Regions from separate parts of the Streptomyces sp. NBC_00490 genome, predicted to be linked through region 2. Evidence: riboswitches for the same ligand, from Rfam matches in the RefSeq annotation. Region 2 holds a riboswitch; the other holds the start of a gene.
The links. Region 2 has a riboswitch for glycine ahead of gcvT (glycine cleavage system aminomethyltransferase GcvT). Riboswitches for the same ligand answer to the same signal wherever they lie in the genome.

Region 1: it holds a riboswitch for glycine, as region 2 does, so the genes downstream of both, gcvP (aminomethyl-transferring glycine dehydrogenase) here and gcvT (glycine cleavage system aminomethyltransferase GcvT) in region 2, are expected to answer to the same signal.

The regions. Positions count from the first base shown of each region.
Region 1 is NZ_CP107869.1:2,250,973-2,257,997, reverse strand. It holds gene OG381_RS10165 (FHA domain-containing protein) at 1-549, shown strand, start outside; gene ftsR (transcriptional regulator FtsR) at 595-1,332, shown strand; gene OG381_RS10155 (bifunctional nuclease family protein) at 1,410-1,883, shown strand; gene OG381_RS10150 (MerR family transcriptional regulator) at 2,088-2,735, shown strand; gene OG381_RS10145 (DNA polymerase IV) at 2,793-4,154, shown strand; gene OG381_RS10140 (PRC-barrel domain-containing protein) at 4,216-4,593, opposite strand; glycine riboswitch at 4,725-4,821, shown strand; gene gcvP (aminomethyl-transferring glycine dehydrogenase) at 4,995-7,025, shown strand, end outside.
Region 2 is NZ_CP107869.1:6,990,292-6,997,316, reverse strand. It holds gene OG381_RS32120 (ABC transporter substrate-binding protein) at 1-821, opposite strand, end outside; gene OG381_RS32115 (ABC transporter permease) at 891-1,901, opposite strand; gene OG381_RS32110 (enhanced serine sensitivity protein SseB C-terminal domain-containing protein) at 2,215-3,015, opposite strand; gene OG381_RS32105 (enhanced serine sensitivity protein SseB) at 3,190-3,960, opposite strand; gene OG381_RS32100 (AAA family ATPase) at 4,041-4,703, opposite strand; glycine riboswitch at 4,925-5,034, shown strand; glycine riboswitch at 5,035-5,140, shown strand; gene gcvT (glycine cleavage system aminomethyltransferase GcvT) at 5,178-6,290, shown strand; gene gcvH (glycine cleavage system protein GcvH) at 6,409-6,786, shown strand; gene glyA (serine hydroxymethyltransferase) at 6,802-7,025, shown strand, end outside.

The DNA of each region.
Region 1 (7,025 bases), 4.7 Mb from region 2:
ACGGGTGGAGAGTTTTCCATGTCGGCCCTGGTGTGTACGAGGTGCGGTAACCGCAACGCGGAGAACAGCCGCTTCTGCTCCAACTGTGGTGCGCCACTGCGGGGGACGCCCGAGCGCCCGTCGGAGACGACCTCCACGATCTCCATCTCCGGTCTCGAGGCCTACGACGCCGAGGTCACCGGCCAGACGCAGATGCCCATGCTCTCCCCGGAGGCACAGGCGGCCGTCGACGCGCTGCCGCTGGGCTCCGCGCTCCTGGTGGTGCGCCGCGGTCCGAACTCGGGCAGCCGATTCCTGCTGGACGGCGAACTGACCACGGCCGGACGTCATCCGCAGAGCGACATCTTCCTGGACGACGTGACCGTGTCGCGCCGGCATGTGGAGTTCCGTCGCCAGCCGGACGGCTCGTTCACCGTCGCCGACGTCGGCAGCCTCAACGGCACGTACGTGAACCGTGAGCGGATCGACTCGGTGCCGCTGCACAACGGCGACGAGGTGCAGATCGGCAAGTACCGGCTGGTCTTCTACGCGAGCCAGCGGGGCTACTGACCCGCCCCCGGGCTCCGTCCGGGGGGACACCCCCAGGGAAGGTCCATGCTTCAAACACCGAGCGGCGGTGCCCGGGACGGTGCCGCCGCCGCGGACAGTGGGCTGATGAGCATCGGCACGGTGCTGAACGCGCTGCGTGACGAGTTCCCCGAAGTCACCATCTCCAAGATCCGCTTCCTGGAGTCGGAGGGGCTCATCGAGCCGCGGCGGACCCCCTCGGGTTATCGCAAGTTCAGCCCGGAGGACGTCGAGCGCCTCGCACACGTGCTGAGGATGCAGCGGGACCACTACCTGCCGCTCAAAGTGATCCGGGAGCACCTGGACGCGATGGCGCGGGGCGAGGCCGTCGCGCTGCCCGTCGTGGGGCGTCAGCGGGACGGCGAGGCGCTGCCCGACACCTTCGAGGCGCCCACCTCCGTACGGATCGGGCGGGCCGAGCTGATGGTCGCGGCCGACATCGGCGAGCGGGAGCTCGAGGAGTGGGAGTCGTACGGGTTGATCGCCGCGCTGCCGGACGGGGCCTACGACGCCGAGACGGTCACTGTGGCGGCGCTCGTCGTCGAGCTGGGGCGGTTCGGGATCGAGCCGAGGCATCTGCGGGCGATGAAGGCCGCCGCCGACCGGGAGGCCGGCCTGGTGGACCAGGTGGTGGCCCCGTTGAGGCGGCACCGCAATCCGCAGACGCGGGCGCACGCGGAAGCCCGTACGAAGGAACTGGCGGGGCTCACGGTGAAACTGCATGCGGCGCTGGTGCAGACCGCCCTCGGTGTGCGGCTGCCCTGAGGGCCACGCGCGCCGGATCCGTCCCCCGTTTCCTGCCCGACTACCCAAACGTCCCGGGCACGGCCTAGGGTTGCTGTGTGAACGAGCTCGATGTCGTAGGTGTCCGGGTCGAAATGCCCTCCAACCAACCGATCGTGCTCCTGCGTGAAGTGGGAGGCGACCGCTACCTCCCGATCTGGATCGGGCCGGGGGAGGCGACGGCTATCGCCTTCGCCCAGCAGGGCATGGCCCCCGCACGACCGCTGACCCACGACCTGTTCAAGGACGTGCTGGAAGCCGTCGGTCAGGAGCTCACCGAAGTACGCATCACGGATCTGCGTGAGGGCGTCTTCTACGCGGAGCTGGTCTTCGCCAGTGGAGTCGAGGTGAGTGCCCGGCCCTCCGATGCCATAGCGCTGGCGCTGCGCACCGGGACGCCGATCTACGGGAGCGACGGTGTGCTCGACGACGCCGGCATCGCCATCCCGGACGAGCAGGAGGACGAGGTGGAGAAGTTCCGCGAGTTCCTCGACCAGATCTCACCCGAGGACTTCGGCACCAGCAGCCAGTGACCACTGAAATGCCGGCATTTGCCAGCGGCGAGTGAGAGCGTCCTGCGGCCCGTCCCGAGCGCATTCGGCTAGCCTTTCCCCGCGGTGGGGCACGGGAAACCACTCCTAGGGTGATTATCACCCGGCGTGCCGAGTGTGGCGATCGTTGACGCACCCCGGGCGACTGCCTACCGTCGAGAAGGCAGGTCAAGGACGGAGGTCGGCGTGAGAAGCAGCGGCGACGGTACGGCTGGGGGTGCTCCCGGACGCAGTCCGGGGGCGAGCGGCCCGTACCCGCTTCACAGCAACGCGGCCGACCACGCTCCGCAGCGACCGGCGGTCGTGCCGAGCAGCGGCGGAGGGGCGACGTCCATGGCGTCCGAGGAGATCGGCTACCGCGGTCCGACGGCCTGTGCGGCCGCCGGCATCACCTACCGCCAACTGGACTACTGGGCGCGCACCGGGCTCGTGGAGCCGAGCGTGCGGCCCGCCCACGGGTCGGGGACACAGCGCCTCTACAGCTTCCGGGACGTCGTCGTCCTGAAGATCGTCAAGCGGTTCCTCGACACCGGGGTGTCGCTGCAGAACATCCGCACCGCCGTGCTGCACCTGCGTGAGCGCGGGTTCCGGGACCTGGAGCGCATGACGCTCATGAGCGACGGTGCCACGGTCTACGAGTGCACCTCGCCGGACGAGGTGCACGCGCTGCTCCAGGGCGGTCAGGGTGTCTTCGGCATCGCCGTGGGCGTCGTGTGGCGGGATGTCGAGAGCGCGCTGTCGCAGCTGCACGGGGAGCGGATCGACACCGGGGAGACCCTCGTCGGGCACAACCCGGCGGACGAGCTGGCGCGGCGGCGCAACCGGGCGGTCTGAGGGCCGCTCCCCACCTGCGGCGGGGCATTGTCAGTGGCGTAGGGCAGCATCGGACATGTGAGAACCGCGCCCACGATCCTGCATCTCGACATGGATGCCTTCTTCGCCTCGGCGGAGCAGGCGTCCAAGCCGAGCCTGCGAGGCAAGGCCGTCGTGGTGGGCGGGCTCGGGCCGCGTGGGGTGGTGGCCACGGCGTCGTACGAGGCCCGGGTGTTCGGTGTCCATTCCGCGATGCCCATGGCCCAGGCCCGGCGGCTCGCGCCGAACGCCGCGTACCTCGTGCCGCGCTTCGGGTTCTACCGGTCGATCAGTGAGCAGGTGATGGGGCTGCTGCGGGCGCTGTCGCCGCTGGTGGAGCCTCTCAGCCTCGACGAGGCGTTCGTGGATCTGGAGGCCGGGGGGACGGCCTGGGACGAGGAGTCGGCGCGGCTGGCCGCGATCAAGCTCCGCGCCGACATACGGGCCGTCACGGGGCTCACGGGGTCGGTGGGGCTGGCCGCGTCCAAGATGCTCGCGAAGATCGCCTCAGAGCAGGCCAAGCCGGACGGGCTGGCGCGGATCGAGCCGGGGACCGAGCGGGCGCTGCTGGGGCCCAAGTCGGTGCGGATCCTGCCAGGGGTGGGGCCGGCGACGGGGGACCATCTGCGGCGGGCCGGTATCCACACGGTCGACGAGATCGCGGAGGCGGGCGAGGACGAGCTCGTACGGCTGTTGGGCAAGGCCCATGGACACGGGCTGTACGCGATGGCGATGGCGTACGACGAGCGGCCCGTGGTGGCCGAGCGGGAGACCAAGTCCGTGTCGGTCGAGGACACGTATGACGTGGACATCCATGACCGGCTGCGGGTGGGGCTGGAGGTGCAGCGGCTGGCGGATCGGTGTGTGCGGAGGCTGCGGGAGGCCGGGCTGTCGGGGCGGACCATCGTGCTGAAGGTGCGGCGGTACGACTTCTCCACGTTGACGCGGTCCGAGACGTTGCGGGGGCCGACCGATGACGTGGCGGTGGTGCGGGAGGCCGCGGCGCGGTTGCTGGACTCCGTGGACACGACGGGTGGGGTGCGGCTGCTGGGGGTCGGGGTGAGCGGGCTCGCCGACTACACGCAGGAGGATCTCTTCGCCCAGGCCGCGGGGGAGCGTGCCGAGCTTGCGGAGGAGGAGCAGCGGGACGAGGTGGCCGAGGAGTCGCCGGTGGTTCCGGTCGAGCGGCGGTGGGTCTCGGGGCACGATGTGCGGCACGACGAGTTCGGGCATGGGTGGGTGCAGGGCAGCGGGCTGGGGAGGGTGACCGTGAGGTTCGAGACGCCGGATTCCGAGCCGGGGCGGGTCCGGACGTTTTCGGTGGAGGATCCCGCGTTGGTGGTGGCCGAGCCGTTGCCGTTGGTGCCGGTTGTGTGTGCGGGTGGCTCCAGTGGGGGCTGAACGCCTGTCGGTTTCGTGAGCCTGCGGTGCGTCCCTCCCCAGCCCTTCGTGCGTCGCTGAATCAGGCTTCCGCGTCCTCCGTGCCTGCCAGCCTGCCGAAGTCCCGGTCCGGGAAGGGGGGCGCCGGGGCCACGTCCAGGCCGTAGTGGTGGTAGAGCTGGAGTTCCTGTTCGGGGGAGAGGTGACGGCCTACGCCGAAGTCCGGGGCGTCCTTGATCAGGGCCCGTTCGAAAGGGACCCGGAGGCTGCCCTCGAGGAGTTCGCTGGGCTCCAGGGGGACGAAGGCGTCCCTGCTGAAGAGGCCGGTGCGTATGGCCGCCCATTCCGGTACGCCGGTGGCGTCGTCGAGGTAGACCTCGTCGATCGTGCCGATCTTGGTGCCGTTGCGGTCGAAGGCCTTGCGGCCGATCAGGTTCCGAGGATCGATGTCGGTCTGCACGGGCCCTCCACTAGGTCGCGGCTCGCAGCTCATCCGTAAGCACTACGAAAGAGCACATTGGGGGAGGTGGCCACTCGAGGGGAGCTCGAGGGATCCGCGACGGCCTCGCTGCTAGGCTGACAAGTGGCTGCCGACCCTGTGCGGGAGAGTCCTCCGGACACCGTTCGGAGGCGCCGAAGGAGCAAATCCTCCCCGGAATCTCTCAGGCACACGTACCGCATGGACGAGGCCACTCTGGAAAGCAGGGCGGGAGTACGGCTTCCGCTCTCACCGACGGTGAAAGCCGGGAGCTCTCGGGCGCCCGGTGAAGCTCTCAGGTTGAGATGACAGAGGGGGAGGCCGTCCGGGTACCCGTGCCGTGGTGCCCCTCGCAGGTCGTGTCAGACCAGGAGGCCTCCGTAATGACCGCCCACCGCACTCCGCTCACCGAGCTCGAGCAGGGGATCCCCTTCGAGCAGCGCCACATAGGGCCCGACCAGGAGGCGCGGGCCAAGATGCTCGCGCACGTCGGCTATGGCTCGCTGGACGAGCTCACCGCCGCCGCGGTGCCGGATGTGATCAAGAACGCCGATGACCTCGACCTGCCCGGCGCCCGCACCGAGGCCGAGGTGCTTGCCGAGCTTCGCTCGCTCGCCGATCGGAACCAGGTGCTCGGCTCCATGATCGGGCTCGGGTACTACGGGACCTTCACGCCGCCCGTCATCCTGCGCAATGTCATGGAGAACCCGGCCTGGTACACCGCCTACACGCCGTACCAGCCCGAGATCTCCCAGGGACGGCTCGAGGCTCTGCTCAACTTCCAGACCATGGTCGCCGAACTGACCGGACTGCCCACCTCCGGTGCCTCGCTGCTCGACGAGGGCACGGCGGCCGCCGAGGCGATGTCCCTGTCCCGGCGTATGGGCAAGAACAAGAAGGGGCTGTTCCTGGTCGACGCGGACGCGCTTCCGCAGACCATCGCCGTGATCGAGACCCGTGCCGAGCCGACCGGCGTGGAGGTCGTGGTCGCCGACCTCAGCGACGGCATTCCGGCCGACGTCGCCGGTCGTGAGATCAACGGCGTGCTCGTCCAGTACCCCGGCGCCTCCGGTGCCGTACGGGACATACAGCCTCTGATCGAGCAGGCGCACGAGCTCGGAGCACTGGTCACCGTCGCCGCGGACCTGCTCGCGCTGACGCTGCTGAAGTCGCCCGGTGAGCTCGGGGCCGACATCGCGGTCGGCACCACACAGCGCTTCGGTGTGCCGATGGGCTTCGGCGGGCCGCACGCCGGCTACATGGCGGTGCGCGAGAAGTTCGCGCGCAGCCTTCCCGGGCGGCTCGTGGGTGTGTCCGTGGACGTCGACGGGCACAAGGCGTACCGGCTGGCCCTGCAGACCCGTGAGCAGCACATCCGCCGGGAGAAGGCGACCAGCAACATCTGCACCGCGCAGGTGCTGCTCGCCGTGATGGCCGGGATGTACGCCGTCTACCACGGGCCCGAGGGGCTGAAGGACATCGCGCGGCGCACCCACCGCTACGCCGGCATCCTCGCCGCGGGGCTCACCGCCGGTGGTGTCGAGGTCGTGCACGGCGCCTACTTCGACACTGTGACCGCCCGGGTGCCGGGCAGGGCGGCCGACGTCGTCGCCGCCGCGCGCGAGAACGGCGTCAACCTGCACCTCGTGGACGCCGACCGGGTCTCCGCCTCCTGCGACGAGACGACCACGCGGGCCCAGCTGAGCGCCGTATGGTCGGCGTTCGGGGTCGAGGGCGACGTCGAGGCGCTCGATGCGGTCACCGAGGAGGCTGTGCCGGACGCGCTGCTGCGGAGCGACGAGTTCCTCGCGCACCCGGTCTTCCACCAGTACCGCTCCGAGACGGCGATGCTGCGCTACCTGCGCAGGCTCGCCGACCGGGACTACGCGCTCGACCGCGGCATGATCCCGCTGGGCTCCTGCACCATGAAGCTCAACGCGACCACCGAGATGGAGCCGGTCACCTGGCCCGAGTTCGGGCAGCTGCACCCCTTCGCGCCCGCCGAGCAGGCGCAGGGCTACCTCACGCTCATCCGTGAGCTGGAGGAGCGCCTCGCAGAGGTCACCGGATACGACAAGGTGTCGCTCCAGCCCAACGCCGGGTCGCAGGGTGAGCTGGCCGGACTGCTCGCCGTACGCGGATACCACCGGGCCAACGGTGACGAGCAGCGGACCGTGTGTCTGATCCCGTCCTCCGCCCATGGGACCAACGCCGCCAGTGCCGTGATGGCCGGGATGAAGGTCGTCGTCGTGAAGACCGCCGGGGACGGCGAGATCGACGTCGAGGACCTGCGGGCGAAGATCGAGCAGTACCGCGACGAGCTGTCGGTGCTGATGATCACCTACCCGTCGACGCACGGTGTGTTCGAGGAGCACGTCGCCGACATCTGTGCGCAGGTCCACGAGGCCGGCGGG
Region 2 (7,025 bases):
TCCGAGGCCTGGTCCCACTTGTCGTTGCGGACCAGGACCAGGTCCTTGCCCGGGCTGTACGACTGGAACTTGTACGGGCCGGAGGAGAACGGCTTCAGACCGTACTTGGACTTGGTGTCCTTGTCCTGGCGGACCGGGGAGGCCGAGACCAGGGCGAGGATCTCCTGGAAGTCGGCGTTGGCCGCGGGCAGCTTGAAGACGATGGTCTTGTCGTCCGGCGTCTCTATCGCCTTCAGACCGAGCTTGTCCTTGGAGGTGTCCTTGTAGGGACCCTTGTACTCGCCCTTGGGGTCGAGGACGTCCTTCAGGTAGACCGGACCGCCGGACAGCACGTCCTGCGCCCAGACGCGCTCGATGCCGTACTTCACGTCCTTGGACGTGATCGGCTTGCCGTCCTCCCACGTGATGCCGTCACGCAGGGTGTACGTGTAGGTCTTGCCGTCGTCGGAGACCTTGGCCAGACCGTTGGCGAGGTCCGGCGTGAGCTCGGTGCCCTTCTCGCCCGGCGCCGCGGCACCCGTCACGAGCTGACGGCTGTAGTAGCGCGCGAAGTTCCACATGAAGCCGTAGTAGCCACGCGTGGTGTCCCACGAGTCGGCGTCCTGGGCACCGGCGAACTTCAGCTCGCCGCCCTTCTTGGCCAGCGAGGCCTGGGCGACCTTGTTGTTCGCGGCGTTGAAGCCGGCCGCGCCCTTGGAGCTGTTGTTGCCGTCGCCGTCATCACCGCCGCCGCCGCACGCCGCCGTGGTCAGCAGCGCGGCGACCGCGGCGACAGCGGCAAACGCCTGCTTCCGCCGCCCTGAGGTGCGTTGGGTAGTCACGATCTCGGATCCTCCGGATTTGATGAGAGACCCCGTGTTGGTGCCACGGGACGCTTTGTGTACGGCAGTTCAGCGGGAACCCTTCGGGTCCAGCGCGTCACGCACGCCGTCGCCGAAGAGGTTGAAGGCCAGAACGGTGATGAAGATCGCTACACCCGGGACCACCATGTACGTGGGGTCCGACTTGTAGTAGTCGATCGCGTTCGAGAGCATCTGCCCCCAGGAGGCCGTGGGCGGCTTGACGCCCACGCCCAGGAAGCTGAGCGCCGCCTCGGTGAGGATGTTGGTGGGGATCATCATCGTCGTGTAGACGATGATCGGCGCGACCAGGTTGGGCAGCAGCTCCTTGAACAGGATGTAGAACCGCCCGGCGCCGAGCGAACGGGCCGCCTCGACGTATTCGCGCTCGCGCAGCGAGAGCGTCTGGCCGCGCACCACGCGTCCGATGTAGGGCCAGCCGAAGAAGCCGATGACCAGGATCATCACGAACAGGCGCACGTCGGTGCCGGTCAGTCCCAGCATCTCGTTCGGCATGACGGAGACCAGCGCGATGATGAAGAGCAGCTGCGGGAAGGCCAGCAGCCCGTCCATGACGCGGCTGATGGCCGAGTCGACCCAGCCTCCGAAGAACCCGGCCAGGATGCCCAGGATCGTGCCGATGACGACGGCGACGATCGCGGACAGGAAGCCGACGAGCAGGGAGATGCGGGCGCCGTAGAGGACCCGGGCGAAGATGTCCCGGCCGTTGACCGGCTCGACGCCCAGCCAGTGGTCGCCGCTGATGCCGCCGAAGGACCCCTTGGGGGTGCCGAACAGCGGGTCGATCAGGTCTTTGTCGTTGTACGTGTTCGGGTCCTGCCCGTACAGGTTGGTGATCACCGGCGCGAGCAGTGCGACGACGATGAGGAAGAGCACGACAATGCCGCCCGCGAGCGCCAGTTTGTCCCGCTTCAGGCGCTCCCAGGCGATCCGTCCCAGGGAACGCCCCTGTACGGCCTTGGCGTCGGCGCTGATAACCGCCGCTTCTTCGGCCGCGCTCGGGGCCGCTTCCGCGGTCGGCTCGTGCAGTGGTGCCGTCATCTGGCAGGGGCCCCTCTCAACCGGCGGTAGCCGGCCTTCACTTGCCGCTGTGGCGGCGTGATCAGTCCGTCGTACACAGGGGCGAACCCACCCCTGCTGCGGGAGTCTTCAACGCTTTGGCGATCTGTTGCCAGACTTGGCGGTGAAAGGATGCATAAACGTGATGCGGCTAGGAGGGTTCCGTTATCCGGACGCCGGGTAACGGCCGCCGGACGGGGACCAGTTGGGACAATGAGGGCCTCATAGGCGTTATCTGCCCTCATCTACGCGCGCAGATGCACTTCCGTAACAGTAGAGCCTGTGACCGTCTGGATCAGTAGCCGCCGGGCGCCGGAGGGTAGCCGTACCCCGCCGCCGGGGCCTGGGCCGGAGCCGCCGCGTGCGCCTCGCGGTCGTAGAAGGGGCGGGCGCTCGCGCGCATCCACATCGCGACCGGGTCGTACTCGTCGGACATGGCGACGGTCGACACCGGCAGCCCGTCCGGGACCGCGCCGATGGACTGCTGCATCATCGCCCGCACCGAGTCCACGGCGGGCGGGCTGGTGTCGTACACGTCCAGCCCGATGGCGAGGTACGGCGCCCCGAGCGCGGGCTGCACCCAGGCGCGGCGCAGCGAGCGGACGGCCGGGGTGCGGTGGGCGTTCTGCGCGATCAGGCCGTAGAACTGCGGAATCTCGATCCCGGGCTCCGACAGCCGCAGCGGGCCGGCGGGCTGGCGCTCCAGACCGGTGGCGATCCGGCGCAGGTCGAGCCAGGGGATGCCGACGCCGCCGCCGGGGGCGTGCGGGTTGAGCCAGAGGCCGAAGTGGTCGGGGTAGAGGGTGCGGGCGACGTCGACGCCGTCGACGACCTCGTAGGAGCGGTTCCACCCGCTGGCGCTCAGCTCCTGGGCGGAGGTGACGCACGGGGCGTATCCGTACCCGCCCACCTCCATGTTTCCGTACTGGGCGTCCGGCGAGCCCGACTGGCCGTGCCAGAGGAGCATCCAGATCTGACCGGAGGAGGGGGTGGCGAGGGCGCGGAGGAGTGCCTCGTAGGCGTCGTATCGCCCCGGCGTCACCTGGCGCAGCATGTGCTCGACCTGGCCGGTCGCGGCGGTGCCGCTCGCGCTCACCTTCTACCGCCCCTTCGGGAAAGTTGCGTGTGTCTGCCGACAGCTTAAGCGGTGGGAGCTCGGGGCTTGCGGTGGTCTGTCGGCTGCGGGTGTGTGGGGGTTGATCGCGCCCACGCGGCGGAGCCGCAAATCGACACAGCCTCGCGCCCCTGAGGTCGGTGCCCCTGGCGGCGTTTACAAGCTCCCTTGGTAGAACGGACGTACTTTCTCTCGCATCCAGTGGCCGACCGGGTCATCCGCTACGTCCAGCAGGACCAGGTTCACCGGCCACTGCACCGGGGTTCGGGTCAGGGCGCGGCCCAGGGCGTCCATGGGGAGGGTACGCAGGTCGCCCTCCCATTGGGAGAGTTCGACTCCCACGAACATCACGGGGTCGGCCGTCTCGATCGAGGCCAGGCAGCGGCGGGCCGTGCGGACCACGCCGGTCGCGGCGAACTCGGCGGAGGCGGTGGCGAGGAAGTCGACCGGGTCCTCCTGCCAGTCGGGCTCGTAGAGCTTGACGCGGCCGCCGGTGTTGGGGCCGTCCAGCGGGGTGCGGCCGACGCGGCAGAGCTCGGCGACGGCGGGCGGCGGGAGCGGGACGCCGACCACACCGTCCGGGTTCACGGCGATCCCGATGTGCGGGGGCAGACCGCGCGCGAACTCCACCGCGGGCGCGATGGTGTACGCCATGTGCCCGCCCGCGACGTGCCGGAACTGCTCCTCGGAGCTGAAGACCGGGACGTAGGCCTGGCCCTCGATCTCCATGCTGGGCAGGTCGAGCGGGCCGCTGTGCGGGCCGCCGCCGTTCGGCAGCGGGACCCAGACGAAGCTGCGGCCCAGGACCTCGATGATCCGGCCGCCGGCCGCGGGCATGCCGAGGGAGGCCGAGAGCACCTCCTCCAGCTCGTTGCCGGGCCATCCGCCGCCGTGCGGATGGGGGTGTGCCTGTGCCGGGAATGCCATCTGTCCGTCCGCCTGCCGAGTGCTGCCGCTTGTGGCCTGTCTGTGGCTGAAAAGGCTAGCGGGTGTGGAGGCGGCTGAGATCAGCCCGTGAAACCGACCCGGCGCAGGGTGTCCGCCGCGTCCCGGTCGAGCAGCACCGCCGAGCCGACGCCCTGCGGCAGGTCGCCCTTGGCCACGGAGCGGATCAGCCGGTCGGCCGCGGTGCGGTGCCGCAGGAAGGCGTACCTCGAGACGCCGCGGCCGCGCTCGCGCTGGCCGGCCAGGGCGGTGTCCGGGGTGACGTCGAGCAGCAGCAGATGCAGGGTGCCGCCACGGCGGCGGGCCTCGCGGGCCAGCCAGCCGCGCACCCAGGACTGGGTGCCGCAGTCGTGCACGACGACACCCTTGCCGGAGCGCAGGGCGCGGAACAGACCGAGGTAGTGGGCGGCGCGGACGAGGGGGCGGTAGACCGCGTACGGCAGGAAGCGCGGCGCCCGGTCGTCCCAGCGGTCGCGGGTGTCCTGGGAGTCGATGCGGACGCCCTTGACCGTCCGCCGCATCAGGGTGGACTTGCCGCTGCCGGGCAGGCCGGTGATCACGACCAGGTCGTCCGGGGCGAAGAGCAGGGCGTGCGGGCTGTGGCCGGCGCGGTCGCGCAGGTCGCGGACGACCGGTCGCGCCGCGCACGTCTCCCGGGCCGGAGCGGCCGGCTGTGCGGGCAGCGCGACGGCCGACGTGGTGGCGTACGCAGTGGGCCTGTTCACCGTGATCGTCCTCCCCTGGGGCGGGTCACGAGTTACCCTCCCCGTCGAGTGTAAAGAGAAGGTAATCCGCGGCGCCTCCTGTTTCCGTCCGTTTCTCGCAACAGGCCTGCTACAGGGTGCGGCGAGTGACGGTTGAGGCTGTGCGGCCCCTGTGGGAGCCACCCCTGCCCCGCCGGACGGATGCGTGCAATGATGTCCGCGCCAACTGCATACCGGCCGTTTGAATCCGCGCGGGAGAGTTCCGGGCCGTACGTCCTCGTACGAGTGCCCGGGCGCCGAAGGAGCAAGTCCCTCCCTTGAATCTCTCAGGCCCCGTTACCGCGCGGGCGAGGCACATCTGAAAAGCGAGCCGCCCTCCGGCGGCTCCACCCAAGGTGCAAGTCATGTCCCCAGGGGTCATGGCGAACCTCTCAGGTTCCGATGACAGATGGGGAGGAACGACCTCGCCGTCATGCCTTGGGAGACAACCGTCCGATGAGCAATGAACCCCGCCTTACCGCGCTCGATGCCCTGCATCGCTCGCTCGGCGCGACGATGACCGACTTCGCCGGCTGGGACATGCCCCTGCGCTACGGCTCCGAGCGCGACGAGCACAACGCCGTACGCACGAAGGCCGGGCTCTTCGACCTCTCGCACATGGGCGAGATCACGGTCACCGGCCCGCAGGCGGCCGCCCTCCTGAACTACGCCCTGGTCGGCAACATCGCCTCCGTCGGCGTGGGCCGCGCCCGCTACACCATGATCTGCCGCGAGGACGGCGGCATCCTCGACGACCTCATCGTCTACCGGCTCGAAGAGACCGAGTACATGGTGGTCGCCAACGCCTCCAACGCCCAGGTCGTCCTGGACGCACTCGTGGAGCGTGCGGCCGGCTTCGACGCCGAGGTGCGGGACGACCGGGACGCGTACGCGCTGCTCGCCGTCCAGGGACCGCAGTCGCCGGGGATCCTCGCCTCGCTCACCGACGCCGACCTCGACGGACTGAAGTACTACGCCGGGCTGCCCGGCACGGTCGCCGGCGTCCCGGCGCTGATCGCCCGCACCGGTTACACGGGCGAGGACGGCTTCGAGCTGTTCGTGAAGCCCGAGCACGCGGTCGAGCTGTGGCAGGCCCTGACCAAGGCGGGCGAGGGCGTCGGCCTGGTCCCCTGCGGTCTGTCCTGCCGGGACACGCTCCGCCTGGAGGCGGGCATGCCGCTGTACGGGCATGAGCTCTCCACGGAGCTGACCCCCTTCGACGCGGGCCTCGGTCGGGTCGTGAAGTTCGAGAAGGAGGGCGACTTCGTGGGCCGCGCGGCCCTGCGCGAGGCCGCCGAGCACGCCGACCACGAGCCGCCGCGCGTCCTCGTCGGCCTGATCGCCGAGGGCCGCCGGGTCCCCCGCGCCGGGTACGCCGTGGTCGCGGACGGCCAGGTGATCGGCGAGGTCACCTCCGGCGCCCCCTCGCCCACGCTGGGCAAGCCGATCGCGATGGCGTACGTCGACGCCATGCACGCCGCGCCGGGCACCGGAGTCGGTGTGGACATCCGGGGCAGCCATGAGCCCTACGAGGTCGTGGCTCTGCCGTTCTATAAGCGCCAGAAGTAGACACTGGACGCGAGGTCCCGCGCGCTCGCGTGACCCTGCGCACATTTCCGCTGCTCACGCACGTTCCCAGTAGCCCCCCATCCACCAGCACTCCCCCGCGTACAGGAGAATTCAGGCCATGAGCAACCCCCAGCAGCTGCGCTACAGCAAGGAGCACGAGTGGCTGTCGGGCGCCGAGGACGGCGTCTCGACAGTCGGCATCACGGAGCACGCGGCCAACGCCCTCGGCGATGTCGTCTTCGTGCAGCTCCCGGAGGTCGGTGACACGGTGACCGCGGGCGAGACCTGCGGCGAGCTGGAGTCGACCAAGTCGGTCTCCGACCTGTACTCCCCGGTCTCCGGTGAGGTCACCGCGGTCAACGAGGACGTCGTCAACGACCCGTCGCTGGTGAACTCCGCCCCCTTCGAAGGCGGCTGGCTGTTCAAGGTACGCATCGCGGACGAGCCGGCCGACCTGCTCTCCGCCGACGAGTACACCGCCTTTTCCGCCGGCTGAGGAGTCGTAGACCTGATGTCCGTTCTGAACACGTCCCTGCATGAGCTCGACCCGGAGATCGCCGCGGCGGTCGATGCCGAGCTGGACCGTCAGCAGTCCACCCTGGAGATGATCGCCTCCGAGAACTTCGCGCCGGTCGCGGTGATGGAGGCCCAGGGCTCGGTCCTGACCAACAAGTACGCCGAGGGCTACCCCGGCCGCCGCTACTACGGCGGCTGCGAGCACGTGGACGTCGCCGA